2 regions of the Arthrobacter sp. StoSoilB19 genome follow, and region 1 is predicted to be linked to the other one. Evidence: predicted binding sites of a transcription regulator. Region 1 holds the regulator's gene; the other holds the start of a gene.
The links. Region 1 encodes HrcA, which represses chaperone genes, less so after heat shock. Its sites were predicted from a motif close to TTNGCACTCGNNNNNNNCGAGTGCNAA; they were not measured.
Positions count from the first base shown of each region.

Region 2: LDO86_RS13640 (FmdB family zinc ribbon protein) is a predicted target of HrcA. The motif match lies at 2,787-2,813, and genes of this name have one in related genera.

Region 1 is NZ_AP024650.1:2,263,888-2,268,296, forward strand. It holds gene LDO86_RS10360 (GerMN domain-containing protein) at 1-176, shown strand, start outside; gene LDO86_RS10365 (16S rRNA (uracil(1498)-N(3))-methyltransferase) at 163-942, opposite strand; gene dnaJ (molecular chaperone DnaJ) at 945-2,072, opposite strand; gene hrcA (heat-inducible transcriptional repressor HrcA) at 2,160-3,173, opposite strand; gene LDO86_RS10380 (DUF3097 domain-containing protein) at 3,345-4,196, shown strand; gene LDO86_RS10385 (DUF4870 domain-containing protein) at 4,316-4,409, shown strand, end outside.
Region 2 is NZ_AP024650.1:2,970,182-2,974,590, reverse strand. It holds gene LDO86_RS13650 (DUF4011 domain-containing protein) at 1-1,581, shown strand, start outside; gene LDO86_RS13645 (RcpC/CpaB family pilus assembly protein) at 1,609-2,352, opposite strand; gene LDO86_RS13640 (FmdB family zinc ribbon protein) at 2,465-2,731, opposite strand; gene LDO86_RS13635 (5-formyltetrahydrofolate cyclo-ligase) at 2,842-3,462, opposite strand; gene galU (UTP--glucose-1-phosphate uridylyltransferase GalU) at 3,570-4,409, shown strand, end outside.

The DNA of each region.
Region 1 (4,409 bases):
GCAAAGCACCGTTCCTGGCGGGTGAAACCACGGCTGCGTCCGAACAGGGGCAGGCCGGCGTCTTCACCCTGGCCCTGAACCTTCCGCCGGGCGATTACATGCTGCGGGTGGCCCAGGCCGGCTCCGGCGGGGAACCGGACCGGAACGAGGACACGAGGTCCTTTAAGGTCCGGTAGCCGTCCACCGGCCAAGGACGTCGCTGGCAAGCACGACGGCGGCCGGGCCGGCCGTGGAGGACCGCAGGACATGGTGCCCCAGGAGGGCGGTCACGGCGCCCTTATCGCAGAGTTTCGTTACCTCCCGCTGGCTGATGCCGCCCTCCGGACCGACGATGAGCAGGATTTCCCGGGGTCCGGAGCCTGCTTTCCCTTGCCATGTTTCAAGGACGGTGCGCAGCGGCCGAACGGCGTCCTCATGCAGGATGACAGCGAGGTCGGCAGCTTCCACGGCAGCGGAAAGCCCGGCAGTGTCGACGGCGGACCGCACTTCGGGGATCCAGGCGCGCCGTGCCTGCTTGGCGGCCGCGGCCACGGAGGATTCCCATTTGGCATGGGCCCGGGCTGCGCGGTCGCCCTTCCAGCGGACGATTGACCGTTCGGACTGCCAGGGTATGACGGCGTCGATGCCCAGTTCCGTGGCCGTCTCGATGGCCAGCTCGTCGCGGTCCCCCTTGGCGAGGGCCTGGACCAGCACCAGCCGGACGTCCGGCCTGTCTTCGACGGTCAGCGTCCCGCATTCCACCTCGAGTGCGGAGGGAGCGGCGGACACCACCTTCCCGGTCATCCGGGTGCCGGCGCCGTCGACGATGTCCACCGCTTCGCCGGGAGACAGCCGTTTGACGGTGACGGCATGCCGCGCCTCCGCCCCGTCGAGGACAAAGAGTTTGCCGGCCGCCATCCCGGCCAGCGAACCGGGGGGCGTGAAGAAGACGGGGTTGCTCACCGCTACAGGTTACCGAGCCGGTCCCGGAGCTTGGCGAACATGCCGCCGCTGGCAGCGAGCTTGCCCTCGGTGATCTGTTCACCACGGAGCTTGGCCAGTTGGCGCAGGAGGTCCTCCTGCGCGGGGTCGAGCTTGGCCGGGGTGTCCACCTGGAGGTGGACCTTCAGGTCGCCGCGGCCGTAGCCCCTCAGGTGGGTGACGCCGAGGCCGCGCAGGGTGATGATCTCCCCCGACTGGGTACCGGGCTTGACGTCGATCTCCTGCGTGCCGTCGAAGGTTTCCAGGCTGACATCCGTGCCCAGGGCGGCTGCCGTCATGGGGATGTGCAGGGTGGCGTGCAGGTCGTCGCCCTCCCGCACGTAGGTGGCGTCATTGTTGACGCGGATCTCCACGTACAGGTCGCCGGCCGGACCGCCCGCGGGGCCAGCCTCGCCCTGGCCGGAGAGCTGGATCCGGGTTCCGGTGGCCACACCGGCAGGGACCTTGATGGTCAGCGACCGGCGGCTGCGGATACGGCCCTGGCCGCTGCACTCGTTGCAGGGATCCTTGATGACGGTGCCGAAACCTTCGCAGGTGCCGCAGGGGGCGGCCGTCATGACCTGGCCGAGGATGGAGCGGACGGCCCGCTGGACCTGTCCGCTGCCGCCGCAGATGTCGCAGCGTTCCGGATGGGTGCCGGGGCGGCAACAGGATCCGTCACAGGTGGGGCAGACCACGGCGGTGTCCACTTCGAGTTTCTTGTTCACGCCGAATACGGCGTCGCGGAGGTCGATCCGTACGCTGATCAGGGCATCCTGGCCGCGGCGGATACGGGAAGCGGGACCGGACGTGCCGCCGGCGCCGAAGAAGGTGTCGAAAATGTCCTGGAACGCGAAGCCCTGGCCCGCGTAGCCTGCGCCGCCGAAACCGTTGTCGGTGCCGTTCTCATTGCCGGTGGTGTCGTAGATCCGGCGCTTCTGGGGGTCCGAAAGCACCTCGTAGGCGTGAGTTACTGCCTTGAACCGTTCCGATGCGTCCGCACCGGGGTTTACGTCCGGGTGTAGGGTGCGGGCCAGCTTGCGGTAGGCCTTTTTGATTTCTTCACCCGTCGCTTCGGGTGAGACTCCAAGGACGTCATAGTGGCTGCTCAAAGTTCGTATCTCTTCCTTGTTGTACTGCGTTCAGTTGGGCGGCCCAGCTCTTGCTTTCCGGCCGAAGCGCGCTCCGGCGGCCAAGAGTCAGGGCCCCAAAATCCTGGAAAGGTAGCGCGCCACTGCCCTGACGGCGGCCATGGTGGTGGGGTAATCCATCCGGGTGGGCCCGAGGATGCCTACTTTCGCCGAGCTGTCCGGACCGTAGGCAGTGGCCACCACGGAGGCCTCGGCAAGGCCGTCGTACGGGTTCTCCCGTCCGATGCTGACAGCGACGCCGCGGTGGTCCTGGGCCATTTCGCTCAACAGCCGCAGCATCACCACCTGTTCCTCCAGCGCCTCGAGCACCGGGCCGATGCTGAGGGGGAAGTCGACGTTGGACCTGGCCAGGTTGGCGGTGCCGGCCATGACCATCCGGTCCTCCCGGCTGTTTTGCGCCAGGCCCTCCAGCCCGAGCGCCAATGCGTGTGCCGCCTGCCGCTGCGGGTGCGGGGTGGCGGCGACGACGGCGGGCAGCGCCTGGGCCAGTTGGCGCAGCGGTGTTCCGCCCAGTGCACCGAGGAACCGGGTGCGCAGTTCAGCCAGTGCGTCGTCGCCAAGGTCCTGCCCGACGTCGATCACCCGCTGCTCCACCTTGCCGCTGTTGGCGATCAGGACGACGAGGACCTTGCGCGGGGCGAGCAGGACGAATTCGATGTGCCGGACCAGTGCCCTGCTCAGGTGCGGATACTGCACCACGGCAACCTGGTTGGTCAGCTGCGACAGCAGCCGGACGGTCCTCTCCAGCACGTCGTCGAGGTCGTCCGCGCCTTCGAGCAGGGACTGGATGGCGCGGCGTTCGGCGGCCGAGAGCGGCTTGACAGCCGAGATTTGGTCCACAAAGAGCCGGTAGCCCTTGTCCGTGGGAATCCGGCCGGCACTGGTGTGCGGGGCGGTGATCAGCCCCTCGTCCTCCAGTGCGGCCATGTCATTGCGGATGGTGGCGCTGGAAACACCAAGATGATGCCGCTCCACCAGGGCCTTGGACCCAACCGGCTCGCGGGAGTGGACGTAGTCCTCCACGATGGCCCGCAGTACTTCCAGCTTGCGTGGCTCGCTCACTCTCCACCTCCATCCATGGTTCGGGGCGCATGCCCCTCCCGATGCAACCCAGGGTTAGCACTCGACATGCCTAAGTGCTAACAGTCTATTATGCCTCGGCCCGTTGTTAGCATTGGTACCGCTCCGGGCGAAATTGCGGAGTTGAACACTAGTGCTAGGCGGATTAAATCCATGGATTACCGGAACTGGGGCCCACGCGGCATATCCGCTCCCGCACGGACGGAACTGCCTGAGGTCCCCGTGGAGCGCGGCATGGTGCTCGAGGAAGTGCAGTCAGGCTGGGTGGGTGCCGTGACCCGGGTGGAGAAATCCGGCGGCATGCATGTGGTGGCGCTGGAGGACCGCAGGGGAAAATCGCGTACCTTCCGCCTTGGGTTCGGCTTCCTCCTGGAGGGCCGGCCGATCCGGCTGATGCCACCCGCCCCCCGGCCGGCCGCTGCCGGTCCCGCGGCGGGCAGGACGGCCTCGGGGTCCGTTCGGGTCGCCGGACAACGCGCCCAGGTGGCCAAGGCCAGCCGGATCTGGGTGGAAGGCAAGCACGACGCCGAACTGGTGGAGAAGGTCTGGGGAGACGACCTCCGGGTGGAGGGCATCGTCGTCGAGCCCCTGCACGGCATTGACGACCTTGCCGCAGCCGTCGCGGACTTCAGGCCGGGGCCTGGCCGCCGTCTTGGCGTCCTGGTGGACCACCTGGTTCCTGACTCCAAGGAGTCCCGCATCGCGGATGCCGTCATGGCCTCCCCGGGCGCCGCAGGCAACGTCCTGATCGTCGGTCACCCCTACGTGGACGTCTGGCAGGCGATCCGGCCCGCTGTCCTTGGCATCGACAAATGGCCGGCCGTGCCCCGCGGGCAGGACTGGAAGACAGGGATCCTGAAAGCCTTCGGCTGGCCCCACGCCACCAAGGAAGATGTCGGCCTGGGATGGCAGAAGCTGCTGGGCGCCGTGCGCACGTACGCGGACCTCGAAGCGTCGCTGCTGGGCAGGGTCGAGGAAGTCATCGATTTCCTGACCGTGCCGTGAAGGGCGGACGGCGTCCCGGGAACCAGTATTCTTGGTAGTGCGGTTCCTTGTTTCCTGAGGCACTGCGCACCGCGCCGGAATTGTAGTCAGCACCACTTGCACCTTCGAAGGAACAGACTGTGGCAGAAAACGCACGTGATCACAGGGACGGCCAGGGCCGTTCCGAGTACCATGGCGTCCCCGCCAACGCCCTGCCGCTTACGGCCAGCGAAG
Region 2 (4,409 bases), 710 kb from region 1:
CTTCCGGTGTGGCGGCTCAACGTGGTGTACCGGGCGGTGGACGAGGACCTGGTCCTTCAGCTGAGCAAGAACTTTTACGACGGCGGCCTGCGCCGGCTGCCGGAAGGCCAGTCGGCCACGGGGCTGGACCGGTCGCTGCTGGTGGAATACCTGCCGGACGGCACGGGCCTGCCCAGTGCCGGCGACGAAGGCGTGGAGTCCGTGGTGGCCGAGGTCAACCGCGTGGTGGAGCTCGTCTTCGAACACGCCCGCCTGCGCCCGCGAACGTCGCTGGCAGTGGTTACCGCAAGCCTGCGGCACGCCGCCAGGATTGGTGAATCCATCAGGCTCCAGCTGTCCAACCAGCCGGGCCTGGCCGGCTTCTTCGGCGCCGGGCCGGAATCTTTCCGGGTAGTTGACCTTGAACGCGCCCAGGGCCTGGTCCGCGACCACGTCATTTTCTCGCCCGGATTCGGGCGGACCCCGCACGGCCGCGCCCTGCACAACTTCGGGCCGCTCTCCGCGGAGGGCGGCCGGGAGAAGTTTGCCCTGGCCATGACCCGGGCGCGCCGTTCCATGCACGTGCTCACCTGCTTCCGGCCGGAGGACCTGGACCGCACCAGGCTCACCCACGGGGCGGTGGATCTCTATACGCTGCTGGACCGGGAAATTTCCGGCAACACCGATCTCGGGACTCCCGCGTCCCGTGCCGCGGCCAGCGAGCAGGCGCTGGGAGCGGACCCGCTGGTAGCGGACCTGGGGGACCGGTTGCGGGCCCGTGGCGCCAGGGTCTGGCACCAGTACGACGGCGCCATCGACGTGGTTGCCGCGGCGGATCCCCTGAACACCATGGGCCAGGACGACCCCGACCTCCCGCGGCCCGTGGCCATCGAATCCGACGGCACGGCCCAGTACCGCACCATGAGCGTGCGTGAGCGCAGCAGGCTGCGGCCGCAACTGCTGGAACGCCTGGGATGGCGGTACATGCCGCTGTGGACCATCGAGGTCTTCACGGACCCCTCGTCCTGCGCGGACCGCATCGCCGGTTACCTGGGTCTTGAGAAGATGGTGCTTCCGGGCCGGACCGCGTCCAGCACAGGATTCCTGGACGATGACTTCAACCACGCACTTCACGGAATTGATGGGGCGCCTGCTGCCGGTGTTTCCTACCTGCCTTCCGAGGCTGTCAGCCAAGGCCGGCGCGCCCAGGGGACAAGGGAAGCGGGTGCCACGACGAGAGAAGACCGGCCTGGGAAAGACAGGCCCGAGGAAGACATGCGCCAGAACGAGAACAACACCCGGAACACGAACGACCTGAACAGGAACGACGACCTGGATAAGAACGGCGGCTCGAACAGGAACGACGACCTGGACAAGAACGGCGGCGCGAACAGGAGCGGGGCCGCAGCCGGAACTGACCGCGGTGCCGCTCCCGCGGATTCCGCAGCGCCGGTGCCTTCTCCGGGGGCGCGGCCGGCAGCGGGGGGCACCGACGAGATCCTCCCGAGCAAGGCGGCGGAAGACGACGCCCGCAGCTGGGGTGACCGGGAGGACGATCACGATACCTGGTTGAAGGAACAGAAACCGCCGCACTGGGGCTGACCCACATCATCCGGGCCACGCTTGAGGTCAGGGCGGCCCGACCAGGACGAAGAACAGCCTGCCCTGGGTGGAGGCGCCGGCCAGGCGCAGTGATTGTTCGGCGGTGGCTGCCACCACGATCAGTCCATCGGTCTCGGTGGTGCCGAGCCATTGACCCCCTTGGCCGCCGTTGTTCGAGGTCCACAGCACCGGGACGGCAGACGCCAGGACCTCAGAGGGACCCTTCTGGTCGAACCCGTTGGCTGATGTCAGCACAATGTTGACCAGCTGGCCGGGGGAGACCAGCTGGATGGATGAGGCATCCGCCATCTGCAGGGGAACCGCGGCCGAACCGGGGGGCGTCCCTGCCAGGAGCCCGGGGCCCAGCAGCTGGGCGTCGGTGAGGAGCTGGCCCTTCCGCAGCGGCGCTGCGAGCTGCTTGCCTGCGGTTGCGGATCCATCCCGGAGGAAGCCGTCGGTCACCATCCCGGGCGGCACCTGGACCTGGGCCAGGTCTGCTGCCGTTACCGTTGTTCCCGCGGGCAGGTCCCGGGCAGCGGACAGCGCCGTGACGGTGGTGAGCGGGGCGGGAGTGAGTTGCTGTACAGCGATTGCTGCAGCTGCGCACAAGAGCAGGGCCGCTACGAGGCGTCGGTTGCGGCTTAGCCAGCCGGCAAACCGCGAGTGCAGGGGACGCCGTCCGGGGCGGCGGGGGATGTTACGGGCACCTGCAGCATGGACATGGCCGGGGAACCGGAGACCGTCGCGGCGACGTCGGAAGAGTACTGGCATGCGCCCACGCTAGGTGACGCCAAAGCGGCACGGGAGCCCGGACGGCGGCTATGTGGACAAAGGCGGCCGGACGCAGGGAGCGTCCGGCCGCCGTCGTAAAGTCCTGGGCTGCTTAGCTGGCGGCAGCTGCTGCCGGCGCCGACGCGGCGGGGGTGGCAGCGGGCGTCGCTGCGGGTGCGGGGGAGACGGAGCTGCCCTTGGAATCGCGGGAATCCGTGCGGTAGAAACCCGAGCCCTTGAAGACGACACCGACGCTGTTGAACTTCTTGCGCAACGTGCCCTCGCATTCCGGGCAGGACGTCAGGCTGCTGTCCGAGAACGACTGGACAATGTCGAAGGCGTGGCCGCAATCCTTGCAGGCGTAAGCATATGTTGGCACTGGTGCTCCTCCTCTTGGGCAAACGAGAGGTCCCGTGCTGCCACCGGGTAAACCGTTAGCAGTCGCAGGGCCTGAGTGCTAATTCTATCACTGTGCCCGAATGGACGGGCTTAGGCGTTGCCCGCCAATGGCCGGTATCCGGACGGGGCCAGGACGGCCGGGACCGGTCGGTCGAACTTCTCGGCCGGTATCCGGCCGGCGGGCAGCAATTCGTCATCGTAGATAACAGCGGCCAAGGGAATTTCCTTCCCTGCCGTAGCCAGGTGCCCCAGGAATTTGTCGTAGTAGCCTCCGCCCTGCCCGATCCTGTTGCCGGCGAGGTCCACTGCGGTGGCCGGAATAAAGAGCACCGCTGCGCCACCGGCCGTTTCCGGCCCGTGACGGTGCCCCGTGGGCTCCAGTATTGGTGCATATTTGCTGCGCTCGAAGCTGGTCTCCGGCGTCCAGAACACCCAGCTCAATTCCCGGCCTTCCTCGCACACCGGAAGCAGTACCTGATGGCCGCTGCGATGCAGGGCGTTGATCAGGGGCAGGGTGGGCGGTTCGTGTCCCACGCCAAGGTACACGCAGGCTACCGAGGCGTGCTTCCCTGTGACCGTCCCCGCCCATGCTTCCCCATGGACGGCCAGGGCCGCGCCGGCAGCTTCGAGCTGCGCCGGCGTCAGCGCTGCCCGCCGCCGGCGGTGGGCGGCCCTGATGCCGTCCTTGACTGCGTTGGTCTCCTGCAGCATGGTGTCCTTCCTGCAATGCCCCGTATTGGGAGGTTCTTCCCGCACCGGCACGGGCTTGCCGCTCCGGTGGTTACTGAAATGCTTGACGCTGACGTTAGATTAGACCGGTGAACACCAGTAACCCCAGAGTCCGCAAAGCCGTCATTCCCGCCGCGGGCCTGGGCACCAGGTTCCTGCCAGCCACCAAGGCGATGCCCAAGGAAATGCTCCCCGTCGTGGACAAGCCTGCCATCCAGTATGTGGTGGAGGAAGCCGTCCACGTGGGCCTCCACGACATCCTGATGATTACGGGCCGCAACAAGCGGGCCCTGGAAGACCACTTCGACCGCGTGCCGTCCCTTGAGTCAACGCTCGAGGACAAAGGGGACACGGAGAAGCTGGCGTCCATCCAGGCGGCCAGCCAGTTGGGTGACATCCACTACGTCCGGCAGGGCGACCCCCACGGCCTGGGCCATGCGGTGCTCCGCGCAAAACAGCACGTGGGTGACGAAGCCTTCGCTGTCCTGCTGGGAGATGACCTGATTGACGCCCGCGACGAACTGCTCAGCACGATGATTGACGTCCAGGCCAAAACCGGTGGGTCCGTCGTCGCCCTGATTGAAGTGGAGCCGTCGGAGATCAGCGCCTACGGCTGTGCGGACATCCAGGACATCGACGGCGAAGACTACGTCCGCGTCAACCGGCTGGTGGAAAAGCCGTCACCCGAGGAAGCGCCCTCCAACCTGGCCCTGATCGGGCGTTATGTCCTGCACCCCGCCGTGTTCGGCGTCCTTGAACACACCGAACCGGGCCGGGGCGGGGAAATCCAGTTGACGGATGCCCTCCAGGAACTTGCCTCCGGTGATGGTGAAGGGCACGGGGTGTACGGGGTCGTGTTCCGGGGCCGGCGCTACGACACCGGCGACAAACTCAGCTACCTCAAGGCCTGCATCCAGCTCGCCATCGAC